Maricaulis maris: one gene and its partner. Each later gene encodes a partner of the first gene's protein in a complex. Links are inferred from orthologs where the notes say so. Each region holds a gene or a part of one and is shown in the gene's direction. Other genes may lie near its edges.

Region 1 (7,531 bases):
GCTCAGCGCGGAAACCGGGCTGACGAGGTCGTGACAGAGCCGTGCACAGAGCAGGGCGGCGAGTTGTTCGGCCGGGAGTTCGGCGGGGAGCGTGTCTTGCATGGATTTTTCTTTACACGATTCTCGCGCGATAGAGCCGGTTTTAGCATTCCGGCTGCAATCGGTTGTCTGGAAAGGTCTTGGCAACCAGATCAGTCCAAGACATGATTCATCCCCGGACTGTGGGGACAGGTTCTGCGACGACTTCGGGCGGGTGCCCGGAGAACGGTGCGGGATTTGCTTGGTGGACAAGACACATACGTGTCGTTTTGAGCAGACCGGAGTTTTGGGACCGTGTCAGGATTTGACGTTACCCGCGCCGATACCCGTCGCACACGCGGCCTGGTCGCCCTTGCCAGCCTCGCGCTGTCTGCCGGGCTGCTGGCCGCGCTGATGCTGACCGGCGAGCCGCAGAGCGATGCCGCAAGCGGCGACGCGATCCGGCTGGCCATGGCGGCACCGACCGATCCGGCCACGGTTTCCGATGCCGGCGTGCCGCTTCAGGACACTGCAACGGAAGACACCACGCCTCTCCTTCTCGAACCCGATGTCCTGCTGCGCGTCAATGACGCCGCTTTCACAGACTGCCGGAGCTGCCCGACCCGCATCCAGGCCGAACGCACGGTTCCGCGTGGCGGGACCCTGGCCGGCGTGCTCGATGATGCCGGTGTTGACCGGGTCGAGGCCGCGCGCGCCATCTCGGCCCTCGGCACCGTCTTCGACCTGCGCTATCTGCGCGCCGGCGAGCGTATCAATCTCTATTTCGAAACCGACACACCGGCTGATGGCAGCGACGCCGTCACCCGTCTCGACGGCCTGTCCTTCCGCCCTGATGTCGAACGCTCGATCACCGTCGCGCGGACCTTCGAGGGTGATTTCCGGGCCCGCGAAACCATCGCCCAGTTTGACCGTGAAATCGTGCGCGCCTCCGGCTCGATCACGGCCTCGCTCTATGTCGACGCGCTGGCGGCCGGCGCCACCGACCGGGTGGTTGTCGAGCTGGCCGGCGTGCTCGCCTATGCCATCGACTTCCAGCGCTCGATCCAGCCGGGCGACCAATTCGACATCCTGTTCGAGCGCTTCGTGGACGAGGAAGGCAATACCGCGCGTACCGGCGACATCCTCTACGCGATGTATGACGGCCGCGGCGATGCCAAGGAGTTCTACCGTTACGAGACCGAGGACGGCATTGTCGGCTATTACAGCCCGGAAGGCGCCAGCGCCCAGCGTCTGCTGATGCTGACCCCGATCAATGGCGCCCGCCTGTCCTCATCCTTCTCGACCGCCCGGCGCCACCCGATCCTGGGCTATACGCGTCGCCACAACGGCACCGATTTCGCCGCGCCGCGGGGCACCCCGGTCATGGCCGCGGGCAATGGCGTCGTCGAACGGGCTGACCGCTTCGGCAGTTTCGGCAATTATATCCGCATCCGTCACGCCAATGGCTTCCAGACCGCCTATGCCCACCTCAACGGCTTCGCCCGCGGTGTCCGGGCCGGCTCCCGCGTGACGCAGGGCCAGGTGATCGGCTATGTCGGCACCACCGGTCGTTCAACCGGGCCGCACCTGCATTATGAAGTCCATCAGAACGGCACGCCGCGCAATCCGATGACGCTCGACCTACCGACCGGTCGCCAGCTGACCGAGGCCGAGATCCCGCTCTTCGAAGCCGAGCGTGACCGCATCATCGCCATCCGCGAAGCCGCCCATTTGGCCGACGACAACGATGCACCGCTGGTCGCCGATGCGGGCAATGGCGCGCAATAGGGGCTGGGGTTTCGGAGTGATCAACATCGAAGCCAGTTGCCGAGAGTTGATCGCCTGTCAGGTTGAACTTGTAAGCGAATGGGCCCGGAAATTCGGCCTCGACATGATCCTGACCGCGGCCCCGTCGGAAGGCAATTTCACTGTGACCTCCGGCAAATGGACATTCCGGCGCCACGGATTGGGAGTTTGTTTCACCCACCGCCTGAGTAACCAGTGCGTCGATATCCATGACAAGTTCGACGAGCCGGAACTGTTTGATGCTTGGCGACTGGAACTGTTTCTAGAAAGCCGGGGAATATTGTTCCGTGGCAAAAAACTCGCTGAAGCGCTCAACAAACTATCGACTCTCACGCAAGTCGGGCGTCACTTCAAATTCACGTGCGATAGCAATCGCTGCCAGGCGCGACAGTCGCGTATTTCCGCGCAAAATGAGCAGAGTAATTCATAGATCACTTGTCAGCCAGCGGGCCGTAGCTGCAGCGGTTTTCTCTTTGGGCCAGCCTTGTCATCCCTGATGGACGCCCCGCGCAGGCGGGGCGAAAGTCAGGGACCTATATGTTGGCGACCTGTTAGGTCCCCGTCTTGCGTCCGGCCTGCGCCGGACATCCAACGGGGATGACAAGCGGCATCGATGCCCATTGACCGACGCCCTCACCGCGCCTATCAAGCGCGACAGGCACGGAGATGCCCGCCGCTCGCAGGCTTCGGCCCTGGTGAAATCTCCGAATGATCTGGCATTTCCCTGATTGTCTTTGCGACATGCGGCGGGATGGCAAGGCGAGCCCCATCACAATGACCGCATGCCATAAAGAAGGGCATGTCATGACGACGGCAACACACCCACTCTCCCGCGATGCGCTGAAGGCGCAGGCCAAGCGTTTGCGAAAAGCGCTGGAAGCGGAAGGCAACTTCATCTCTCACGGCGAGGCGCTCGAACTGCTCGCGAGCCAGATGGGCTATCGCGACTGGAACACGCTCAGTGCCGCTATCGGCAACCGCCCCTCGGCCCCGCTTGCGGTCGGCGGCCGTGTCTCCGGTCATTATCTCGGCCAAGCCTTTGAGGCGGACATTGTCGGCCTGCACGCCCTTGCGGGCGGCGAAGGCGGCTGGCGTATTTCGCTGGCGCTCGATGAGGCGGTCGACGTGGTCCGCTTTGACAGTTTTTCGTCCTTCCGGCGCCGCATCAACGGCACCGTCGGCCGCAATGGCCGATCGGCCGCGCATACCTCCGACGGCACGCCGCACCTGGAACTCGCCCTTCGCTAAATCGCGAAACGAATTCTGGTTGAAGTCCGCCCCGACTGCGCTTACGACCCCGCCTGACATCCACAAGGCAGGCGGGGTCGCATGCTCAACATCCTGGTTCTGTGCACAGGCAATTCCGCGCGCTCCATCCTTGGTGAAGCGCTGATCAATGCACGCGGTCAGGGCCGGGTCGCAGGCTATTCCGCCGGTTCGACGCCGACCGGCCAGCCCAACCCGCTCGCCCTCGAGACACTCGCCGCCCACGGCCTGCCGGCGACCGGCTACAGCTCGAAGAGCTGGGACGTGTTCGCGGCTCCGGACGCGCCTGTCCTCGATGCCGTCATCACCGTCTGCGACAGCGCCGCCGCGGAAGTCTGCCCGGTCTGGCCGGGTGCGCCGACCAAGGCCCATTGGGGCCTGCCCGACCCGGCTGCCATCACCGATCCCGACGCCGCCCGCGCCGCTTTCAACGACACGTTCAACGCACTCGATGCGCGCGTCAGCGCCTTGATGTCCGCCCTTCACGGCGACACGCTCGACGCGCTCAAGCAGGCCTTCGACACAATCAATTAGCGACAGGACGCAACCGCATGACCGCCACCAACACACAGGATACGGCCCCCGGCGGGATCGGCTTTTTTGAAAAATGGCTGTCAGTCTGGGTCGCCATGGGCATGGCGGGTGGCATCGCGCTGGGTGTGGTCGTGCCGGACCTCTTTGCCTGGCTGGCGGGATTCGAGGTCGCCTCGGTCAATCTGGCCATCGCGGTGCTGATCTGGGCCATGGTCTGGCCGATGATGATCCAGATCGACTTTTCCGCCCTGGCCCATGTCGGCGAGCGGCCAAAGGGCCTGATCATCACCCTGGTCACCAACTGGCTCGTCAAACCCTTCTCGATGGCGCTGCTGGGCGTGCTCTTCTTCGAGCATGTCTTTGCCGGCTGGCTGCAGCCCGAGGATGCGCAACAATATCTTGCCGGCGTCATTATCCTGGGTGCCGCGCCGTGCACGGCGATGGTTTTCGTCTGGTCCCAGCTGACGCGGGGCGATGCCAATTACACTCTCGTCCAGGTCGCCGCGAATGACCTCATCATGGTCGTCGCCTTTGCTCCGATCGTGGCGCTGCTGCTGGGCGTAACCGACATCACAGTCCCCTGGGACACGCTCCTGCTGTCGGTGGGCCTCTATGTGGTGATCCCGCTGATTGCCGGCTGGCTGACCCGCAAGGCGCTGTCGCGCGGCAAGTCGGCCGAGGTGGCGGACAAGGCCGTGGGCGATTTCACCGCCCGCATCAAACCGGCCTCGATCATCGGCCTGATCGGCACGGTCATCATACTGTTCGGTTTCCAGGGCGAGACCATCCTGACCCAGCCGGTCACCATCGCCATCATCGCCACGCCGCTCATCCTCCAGTCCTACGGGATTTTCGCCATCGCTTACGGCGCCGCCTGGCTGTGGAAGACGCCCTTCAACATCGCCGCCCCCTGCGCCCTGATCGGCACCTCGAACTTCTTCGAGCTGGCGGTGGCCGTCGCGATCAGCCTGTTCGGCCTCAACTCCGGCGCCGCGCTGGCGACCGTGGTCGGCGTGCTGGTGGAGGTTCCGGTGATGCTGTCCCTGGTGGCCTTCGCCAACCGGACACAGGGCTGGTTCGCGGGGCGCTAGGGGGCCGACGTTTCTACGGATTGCGCTGGGTCTCGGTGTCATAGTGTCGGCGACGCCTGAGAAAATGAAGATTGAACATAACCAGCAGCGCGACCAGCAAGAGCAATCCATCCCGCTGGAAGTCCTGCAGCCAGATCACGGTGCACATCGGCACGAGCCCGGGCAGGTTGTAAGACAGGTCGAAGGCATCGGTGTTCCGACGTAGGTTAGACTTCATCATGGCGCTCCACCGAAACCGAACAGCGACACAAAACAGGCCATCAGAAGCAGCGGGCCCGCGAGAGACAGCCGCGAGAATTCAATCTCCGGATTGAGAAGATAAAGCCAGCCAGTCCCGATGTAGAAAAATCCGACCAGGAAATTCAGACCGAACAAATTCGGGTCCGCAGTGTTGGCCAATTCCAGAATAACCGCCAAAACAAACAGCGCCGTCGCCAAGCTGTGCACCTGCACGTGTATGCGTTCTGATTTCGTGCCCATACAGAGTCCCTAGTACGCCGCGTGGCTGCCGCGCGGATCACTGACCCGACCTGATTGATCAACACAGGCCAATTCATCACACAAAGGCCAGTCCCGGTTTTCTAGGTGTATCAGCGAGCTGACGTCCGTTCTTCCGGGGCGCTGAGCAAACCCGCGCCTTGCGGGGAGATATTCATTCTTGGCTTGTCAGCCAATTGCCAAGTGGGGTTCAGCCCGTCAAGGGTGAAACCGCTACGCGGCGGCTCTGCCGCCCTTGACGGGCTGAACCCCACTTGGCCGACTCTCGGCAAGCCAAGAATGGATGGTTGGGCAGGCGGCCTGCCCCTTCCTGAAGGAAAACGGGGCGGTCTTCGCGACCGCCCCGACAATTCGGCTTAGTTCACCGCTTCCAGCGTCGGCTTTCTCACGCCAACCGCGACACCATTGACCGTCAGCATGCCAGCTTCGCTGGAGACCTGGATGTTCTCGCCATCCTTGATCTTGCCTTCCAACAACAGTCTCGCCAGCGGGTCCTGGAGTTCCTTCTGGATGACGCGCTTCAACGGCCGGGCGCCATAGGCCGGGTCATAGCCCTTGGTGGCCAGCCAGGAGCGGGCGCCGGCGTCGATCGAGATGGTCAAGCGACGGTCGGCCAGCAGGCGCTCGAGATAGCCCAGCTGGATGTCGACAATGGCGCCCATATGCTCTTCCGCGAGCTTGCGGAACAGGATGACCTCGTCGATCCGGTTGAGGAATTCCGGCCGGAAATGTCCACGCACAGCGGCCATCACATCGTCCCGCGCATCCTCGGCATTATCGACCAATTGCAGGTGCTCGGACCCCAGGTTCGAGGTCATGATGATGATCGTGTTGCGGAAATCGACCGTGCGGCCCTGACCATCGGTCAGCCGGCCATCATCGAGGACCTGGAGCAAAACGTTGAAGACATCCGGGTGCGCCTTTTCGATCTCGTCGAGCAGGACGACCTGGTAGGGTCGGCGACGCACGGCTTCGGTGAGGGCTCCGCCCTCCTCATAGCCGACATAGCCGGGCGGTGCGCCGATCATGCGCGAGACCGAGTGCTTCTCCATGTATTCCGACATGTCGAGCCGCGAGATAGCGCTTTCATCATCGAACAGGAATTCGGCCAGCGCCTTGGTCAGCTCGGTCTTGCCGACACCGGTCGGGCCGAGGAAGAGGAAGGAACCGATCGGACGGGCGGGATCCTTGAGACCGGCACGCGCCCGGCGGACGGCGTCGGAGACCGCTTCCAGAGCTGCATCCTGGCCGATCACACGGCCACGCAGCGCGTCTTCCATGCGCAGCAGCTTGTCGCGCTCGCCTTCGAGCATCTTGTCGACCGGCACCCCCGTCCAGCGCGAGACGATCTGGGCGATCTGCTCGTCATCGACGACTTCCTGCATCGTCCCGGCGGCATCACCCTCGGCTTCCGCCTTGGCGAGCTTGCGCTCGAGATCGGGCAATTGGCCGTATTTGATCTCCGAGGCCCGGGCCAGGTCGCCGCGCCGTTCGGCATCGGCGAGAATGGAGCGCGCATGGTCGATGGATTCCTTGAGCGTGGTGGCCGAGGCGAGCTTGTCCTTCTCGGCGCGCCAGGCAGCGGTCATCTCGGCGGACTGTGACTCCAGCTCAGCGATTTCCTTGGTGATGGTGGCGAGACGTTCCTTGGACGCGTCGTCAGCCTCCTTCTTGAGCGCTTCGGCCTCGATCTTGAGCTGGATGGCGCGACGGTCGATCTCGTCGAGTGCTTCCGGTTTGCTATCGATCTGCATGCGCAGACGGGCCGAGGCTTCGTCCATCAGATCGATGGCCTTGTCGGGCAGGAAGCGGTCGGTGATGTAGCGGTTGGAGAGGTTGGCCGCAGCGACAATCGCGCTGTCGGCGATGCGCACGCCGTGGTGCACCTCATACTTCTCCTTCAGCCCGCGCAGGATGGAGACGGTGTCGGCGACGCTCGGCTCTTCCACCATGACCGGCTGGAAACGCCGGGCCAGGGCCGCGTCCTTTTCGACATGCTTGCGATACTCGTCCAGCGTCGTCGCGCCGATACAGTGCAGCTCGCCGCGCGCCAGGGCCGGCTTCAACAGGTTGGACGCATCCATGGCGCCATCGGTCTTGCCGGCACCGACAAGGGTGTGCATCTCGTCAATGAAGAGGATGATCTGGCCATTGGCGCTCTCGACTTCCGACAGCACCGCCTTCAGCCGTTCCTCGAACTCACCGCGGTATTTCGCACCGGCGATGAGTGCGCCCATGTCGAGCGCCAGCAAGCGTTTTTCCTTCAGGCTTTCGGGCACATCACCATTGACGATGCGCAGGGCCAGGCCTTCCGCGAT
Region 2 (7,069 bases), 590 kb from region 1 along the record:
GCGGGAGTGTCGTTGCGCTGACGGCGCTTTGGGGGTCGCCCCTGTTCCGGGCCGGCTATCGCCGCGGGCAGGCCCATACCGTGTTGGCCAAGTTCGAGGCCGAGGCCCTGCGCGGGGCACGGCCGGGACGTGACCTGGCTGCCGTTCGCGCCCGGCTCGACGGCGAGTTCGTCAAATTGTTCGATGAGGACCGTGCGGTCATCGAGGCCATTCTGGATACACTGGAAACGGCTTTCTCCGGCCTGCTGGTCGACGGCAAGCGTCCGGCCCGCGATTGGGCGCGGGCGCACGCCGAGGCGGCGGAGGCCCTCGCCGAGGATGGTACTGGCCGAGGCGCGGAGGCGGTGTGGATCGGCGAGGGTGGTGAGGCCGCTGCCGGGCTGTTGCGCTCCCTGCTGGAGGAAAGCGAGAGCCTGCCGGACATGTCGCTGGCCGACTACAGCGCCGCCTTTGGCGAGATGTGCCGCTCGCGCCGGGTTGCACCGCGCCTCGGTGTCCATCCGCGGCTCCAGGTGCTGGGTCCGCTCGAAGCCCGTTTGATCACAGCCGACCGGGTCATCCTGGCCGGCCTCAATGAAGGCGTCTGGCCACCCGGTCCCGGTGCCGATCCGTGGCTGTCGGCCGGCATGCGCCGGGCAGTCGGTCTGGGTGCGCCGGAACGGCGTTATGGTCTGGCGGCGCATGATTTTGCCCAGCTTGCGGCGGCGCGGCATGTCATCATGACCCGCTCGGAGAAGTCGGAAGGTTCGCCCACCGTCGCCTCGCGCTGGCTCTGGCGCATGAAGACGCTGGCACGCGGTGCCTTGGGTGAGGCGGCCGATGCCGCGTTCACCGCGCCGACCGATTATGTCGCGCTCTCGCGGGCGCTCGACGATCCCGGCAGCCCGCCTGTGGCCGCGCCGCGACCCTCGCCGTGCCCGCCGGTCGAGGTGCGGCCCCGGCGCTTGTCGATCACCGAGATCCGGACCTGGGTCCGCGATCCCTATTCCATTTACGCGCGCCATATCCTTGGACTGCGCCGTCTCGATCCGGCCGACATGCCGCCGGGTCCGCGTGAGCGCGGATCGGCGCTGCATGACGCGCTGGAAGCGGTCGTGCCCGCCTGGACCGATGGCATCCCGGAGGATGCGGTTGCCCAGCTCGTCGCGGCCGCTGAGACACGCCTCGCCGAGACCGGGTTCGGACCGGAAGAGATGGTGCTGGAACGGGCCCGTTTTGAACGCGCCGCGAGCTGGCTGGTGAGCTGGGAAGCCGGGCGCCGGGCGCGCGGCATCACGCTCGACAAGGTCGAGATCACCGGCTCGATGGCGTTTGACGGTCCGGCCGGCACCTGGGAACTGACCGGGCGTTCGGACCGTTTTGACCGGCACCCCGATGGCCGTCTCGACATCATCGATTACAAGACCGGTTCCTCCTCGAGCGCCAAATCGATCCGGGCCGGATTCGACCCGCAATTGCCACTGACCGCCGCGATGGCCGAAGCGGGAGCGTTCAAGGCGCTCGCGGCCGGAGCGCCGGCCGGGCTCTACTACCTCTCGCTGCCCGGCAATGCCGAGGGCGGCAAGGAAGTGCGCATTGATGGCGAGCGCAATCCGGAGGCGGCTGAGTATGTCCACAATGCGCTTGAGGACCTGACCCGATGGATTGCTCGTTTCGATGACGAAACGATGCCTTATGAGAGCCAGATCCGGGTTCAGTACGTCAATGATTACGGGGATTTTGATCATCTCGCCCGTCGCGGCGAGTGGGCTTCTGCCGGTGGTGAAAGCCCGGAGGGCGAGCGATGACCGAAGCCCGTTTCGATCCGGCCATCCTTGCGGCTGCCAGCGCTGCCCAGAAGCGGGCTGCCCTGCCTGAGGCAAGCGTCTTCGTCGAGGCCAATGCCGGGTCCGGCAAGACCCGCGTCCTCGTCGACCGCGTGATCAATCTCCTGCTCGCAGGGCACAAGCCCGAGACGATCCTCTGCGTCACCTACACCAAGGCCGCTGCCGCCGAGATGAAGGAGCGCCTGTTCAAGCGTCTCGGAGACTGGTCGGTGACACCCGACGAGGAGCTGGGCCGCCAGCTCGACGCCTTGCTTGGCCCGGGCCGGGCGGCGCGCGATCTGGATACGGCCCGCAAGCTCTTTGCCCAGGCACTCGAAACGCCGGGCGGACTGAAGATCCAGACCATCCACGCCTTCTGTGAAGGGCTGCTCCGCCGCTTTCCGCTCGAGGCAGGGGCCCCGCCGGGCTTTGATACGCTCGATGACGCTGCCGCGGGCAAGGCGATGGACACGGCACGGCGCTCGGTGCTGGCCTCCTTGTCCCGCGCGGACGTCGCCACGCTGATCGAGGCCGGCGGACCCGATGCGATCAATACCATCCTGCGCTGGGCGCGGGCCAAGCGGCATGACTTCGCCGAGACCTGTGAGGCGGCGGGCGGCGTTGAAGCGTTGGAGGCTCGGCTCTGGTCCGTGCTGGACTTGCCGGTCGGCAGCGATCCGGAGAGTCTCAAACGGGACATCATGGCTGCCATGCCGCGTGCTGAGGTCGAAGCCGCCGCTCATGCCATGTGTCATGAGGGCGCGATCAACGATACCAAGCGCGGCGATATCCTCAATCTTGCGCTCTCTGCGGGGACATCGGGCCTCGCCTTCGACACGTATTTGACGGCGTTCTTCACGGTGAAAGGACCGCGTGTGAAGGCCCTGGCCACGGGGACTATCTCGAAGCCGTATCCGCACATCCTGTCATTGCTGGAAGCCGAAGCAGACCGACTCGAGGCGGCGCGTGACACGATCCAGCGTGCCGCGATAGCCCAGGCGAGTGCGGTGGCGCTGCAGGTCACCGATCGCTTCACCCGGGCCTATAGCCAGGCGCTGGAACACAGTCGGGCTCTCGATTTTGACGATCTTGTCCGCCTCGCTGGTCTCCTGCTGGCCCCCGAGAACCCGTTTTCCGGCTGGGTTGGCTACAAGCTCGACGGCATGCTGGCCCATGCCCTGATCGACGAGGCCCAGGATACGGCGCCGCGCCAGTGGGACATGATCCGCGGCCTGACTGCCGAGTTCTTCGCCGGCGAAGGCGCGCGCGAGCTTGACCGGACGCTGTTTGTGGTCGGCGACGAGAAACAGTCGATCTATTCTTTCCAGGGCGCGGAACCGGCGCGTTTTCTGGCGGAAGGCGATCATCTGGCGGCTTCGGCGGCGTCGGTGGAACTGCCCTTTGAGCGGCCGGGTCTGGACGTCTCCTTCCGCTCGGCACCGGAAATCCTCGCCGCTGTGGATCAGGCGTTCGCCGCGAAGATCCCGGCCCCGGAAATGAAATTCCAGGCCGGGGCGACAGCCCTGCCGTTTGCGCGCTATCAGGGGCATCGCGCGGCGCGTTCCGGCACGCCGGGCTGTGTCGAGCTATGGCCGGCCATTCCCAAGCCGGAAAAGGTCGAGGAGGGGTCGATCTTCGACCCGGTCGATCAGCGTGCCCGCGGCAGCTCGCGCGATGTGCTGGCCCGGACCGTGGCCGACGAGATCGCTGCCATGATCGCACGCGGCGATGCGGTCTGGGAGGAAAAGGGCGGACGCTTCACACCGCGCCCGGTCCGGCCCGCCGACATTGCCATCCTCGTCTGGCGCCGTACCGGCGGGTTTTTCGAGGAGGTGATCCGTCAGCTCAAGCTGAAAGGCGTGCCGGTCGCCGGGGCGGATCGCATGGTGCTGCGTGAGCAGACGGCGGTGAAGGACATGCTGGCCCTGGGCCGTTTCGCCATGACGTCCGGGGACGATCTCGCCCTCGCGGAGGTCCTGCGCTCACCGCTCTTTGATCCGGTCAGCGACGACCAGCGCGGCATTGACGAACAGGCGCTCTATGATCTGGCGCGGTCGCGTACGGATCTGAAGCGGCGCGGGACCCTGTGGAATGCACTCTTCACCAGCGGGGACCCGCGTTTCGCCGATGCCAAGGCGGCGCTGACCGAATTGCGGGATCAGGCCGACAAGACCCGGCTCTATGACCTGTTCACCGGTTTCCTCAATGCCCGAACGCCAACCGGCGAGACTCGCTGGGCGCGGATCTATGCCCGTCTCGGCGAGGAGGCGCGCGACCCGCTGCAGGAATTCCTCGCGCGGGCTCTGCAGCACGAGCGCGAGGATGGCGGTGCGCTGGCCAGCTTTATCGCCCGGATTGATGGCGAGGAAACCCAGATCAAGCGCGAGATGAACCCCGATCGCGACGAGGTCCAGGTCATGACCGTGCACGCGTCCAAGGGGCTGGAACGTCCGGTGATCATTCTGCCGGATACCACGCGTAGCCCGCTGACCGGCAAGTCCGACCCGATTTTCGCCCATCCCGATTGCGGTCTGTTGTGGTCGCCGCGCAAGGCGGAAGACCCGGAGATCGTCGAGACCCTGCGCGCCGAGAGCGAGAACCGCCAGCTCTCGGAACATGGCCGGCTCCTCTATGTCGCCCTGACCCGCGCCCGTGATCGCCTGATCGTCTGCGGATGGCGGCAAGGGCAGGGCGAGCTCGGCCAGATCGCCGAGCACAGCTGGTACACGCAGCTCGCCGAGGCCTGGCAGGGAGAGGGTTGGACGGAATTTGAAACCCCGGTTGCGGCTCATGTCGAGGGGGCTGAGCCCGGCCTGCGCTACGGGCCTCCACCGGTGGCCCTCGGGACCGACGAAACCACCCGCCGGGCACCGGCAGCGATCCCGTCCTGGGCCTGCACCCCCGCGCCGACCGAGACCGGCCAGATCCTGAGCGCGGCGCCGTCCAGCCTGCTGGCCGATGCGGACAGTGAGCCGGCCGTGCTGTCGCCGCTCTCTGATCCGGGCGGACACCGGTTCCGGCGCGGCGATGTCATCCACAAGCTGCTGCAGACCCTGCCCGATCTTGCGCCTGATCGCCGTCGGGGCGCGGCGGAGCGCTTTGTCGCGGCGCAGCCGGACATATCCAACGCGGACAAGGCGCAGATCGTCACCGAGACGCTGGGTATTCTTGACCATCCTGAGTTTGCGCCACTGTTTGGTCCGGGCAGCCGGGCCGAGGTCTCGCTGGTCGGGCATGCGCCGGGCCTGCCGGCCAACACGATCGTACGCGGGCAGGTCGACCGGCTCGTCGTGACGGATGATGAAGTGCTGATCATCGACTACAAGACCAACCGTCCGCCCCCGATCGAGCTTGCTGCAGTGGCGAGAATCTATCTCGGTCAGATGGCTACCTATCGCGCCCTTCTGCGGGCGGTTCATCCGGAGAAATCCGTACGTTGCGCCCTGCTCTGGACCGACGCTGCACGCTTGATGGAACTCCCTGACCCCTTGCTCGATACGGTCTTCGACGCGGGAGCGGCTTGACGAGCGGCCTCGCCGTCCTTACCTCACGCGCCAGCAACGGAATCCGCCCCCGCGGATTCGTCCCAACCAAGGAGTGTCCCATGGCGACCAAAGCGGTCAGCGATGAATCCTTCGAGACTGATGTGATCAATGCCAGCGGCCCGGTCCTTGTGGACTTCTGGGCGGAATGGTGTGGTCCGTGCAAACAGATTTCCCCGGCTCTCGAAGAGATCGCCGAAGAGATGTCCGGTGCGCTGACGGTCGCCAAGGTCAATATCGACGATCATCCGATGACGCCGGGCAAGTACGGCGTGCGCGGTATCCCCACGCTGATGATCTTCAAGGACGGTCAGGTCGTCGCCACGAAAGTCGGCGCCATGGCCAAGGGCAAGATCGCCGAATGGGTCCAGGACACAATCTGATCGGTTTCCGATCCAGACTCCTGATCGAAGAACGGGCCCCTGCATCCACAGGGGCCCGTTTTCTTATGGCCGGGCCAGATCGAGGGCCGTCTGGAGCGCGCTCTCCGCGTCCTGCGGCATGTCGGGTGTCAAACCAACTCCTTCTATCCGGCCACTGGCGAGGGAGTAATAATCGGCAATCGGCAGGTAGAGCTGGAATCCACCGGGCATGTCGTAAACCCGCTGGGACAGCATTTCGCCGGCCGTGCCTTGACCGATCAGGATCGCGCGCCCTGATGCCCTGAGCGCATCGGCCGCAATCTCGGCGGCGCTGGCGGTGTGCTCACTGATGAGGACATAGACCGGTCCGCCATAATGGGGCCCGTCGGGGGTGAGGCGCGCCAGGGTCAGGTCATTGGCCTGGGCAGAGTCCCAGAAGTCGCGGATCGACCATCCGGTCCAGGGCGCGATGGTTGTGACATCCTGTGGCCCGGGGGCCCGATCCATGTGCGCGTTCCAGCCCTGGGACACGAAGACGCCAATATCCAACGGGGTCTCCAGCACATGTTCGACCAGCGGCTTGAAGGCAAACATCCCCCCGCGATTGGCGCGCAGGTCGATGATGAGGGCTGCGGTGTCACGCGTTGCAATCTCGTCATAGGCCGCCTCGATCTGTTCGATCGTGTCGACCCCCATCATTGTGTTGACGGTCAGCACGGCAATGTCGCCGTCCCAGCTCAGCGCGGCACCGTTTCCGACGCGCAGCTGATCAACCCAGTCAGTGATGGCCTCGGCGTTGCGGCCTTCTTGGCGAAGGTCGACGTGCGAGAAGGGTCCCGTCTCCCAGATGGTCTCGAAACCCGCGCGGAATTCATCGTCAGTCGTCGCCGTTTCCGCCAGTGCCCGCACAGCCTGTGTGACCGCCTCATAGGCGGGGCTGTCCAGTTCCGCGGGGTTGTAGTGATGGGCGTGCATGGTGGTGTCTATGGCTTCTGCAAGGGCGACATAGTCGGTTTCGACCGTCGCCGTTTGCGCGACGCCCTGTCCGGCGAAGGACAAGGCGAGCAGCGAGGCTGCGAAAAGCAGGGTGCGGGGCATCAGGGCATCCAGTCAGAGCTGTTGAGCGATGGACCTGTGATGCCAGTGATGGGTGGATTGGATGCAGTACGCGCCGGAGCGCTGCCCGGGCGTTGACCTCAGCCCGGGGTGATGTGCGGTGGTTCATCCCCGAGTGCCAGTGCTTCGCCGACAAGGTAGAGCGACCCGCTGATCAGGATTCGCGGTGAGGGGTGTTCCTTGATCGCGTTCTTCATGGCCGCGATCAGCCCGGCGGCTGTGCTGGCTTCGAGACCGGTGCGGG

What was found.
Region 2: the proteins of AAA969_RS03240 (region 1) and trxA are in contact, whole or in part, in an NMR structure (PDB 2IPA), measured with the Bacillus subtilis proteins. The link is inferred for Maricaulis maris from one-to-one orthologs.

The regions. Positions count from the first base shown.
Region 1 is NZ_AP027270.1:721,749-729,279, reverse strand. What follows is about bases 2,042-4,888. They hold AAA969_RS03240 (arsenate reductase ArsC), read left to right. Parts: upstream 2,042-3,153; coding sequence 3,154-3,624; downstream 3,625-4,888. Other genes in these bases: AAA969_RS03230 (hypothetical protein), read right to left, coding at 4,729-4,888; arsB (ACR3 family arsenite efflux transporter), read left to right, coding at 3,642-4,715; AAA969_RS03245 (glyoxalase superfamily protein), read left to right, coding at 2,629-3,072; AAA969_RS03250 (DUF6896 domain-containing protein), read left to right, coding at 2,042-2,254. Outside these bases: histidine phosphotransferase ChpT, read right to left, coding at 1-102; AAA969_RS03255 (M23 family metallopeptidase), read left to right, coding at 334-1,806; more of AAA969_RS03250, read left to right, coding at 1,823-2,041; more of AAA969_RS03230, read right to left, coding at 4,889-4,935; AAA969_RS03225 (hypothetical protein), read right to left, coding at 4,932-5,153; ATP-dependent chaperone ClpB, read right to left, coding at 5,570-7,531. UniProt on the Bacillus subtilis protein: Catalyzes the reduction of arsenate [As(V)] to arsenite [As(III)]. In vitro, can dephosphorylate para-nitrophenyl phosphate (pNPP).
Region 2 is NZ_AP027270.1:125,425-132,493, forward strand. The notes cover bases 4,113-7,069. They hold trxA (thioredoxin TrxA), read left to right. Parts: upstream 4,113-5,409; coding sequence 5,410-5,730; downstream 5,731-7,069. Other genes in these bases: addA (double-strand break repair helicase AddA), read left to right, coding at 4,113-5,329; AAA969_RS00645 (S41 family peptidase), read right to left, coding at 5,794-6,807; AAA969_RS00650 (folylpolyglutamate synthase/dihydrofolate synthase family protein), read right to left, coding at 6,906-7,069. In the rest of the region: double-strand break repair protein AddB, read left to right, coding at 1-1,787; more of addA, read left to right, coding at 1,784-4,112. UniProt on the Bacillus subtilis protein: Participates in various redox reactions through the reversible oxidation of its active center dithiol to a disulfide and catalyzes dithiol-disulfide exchange reactions.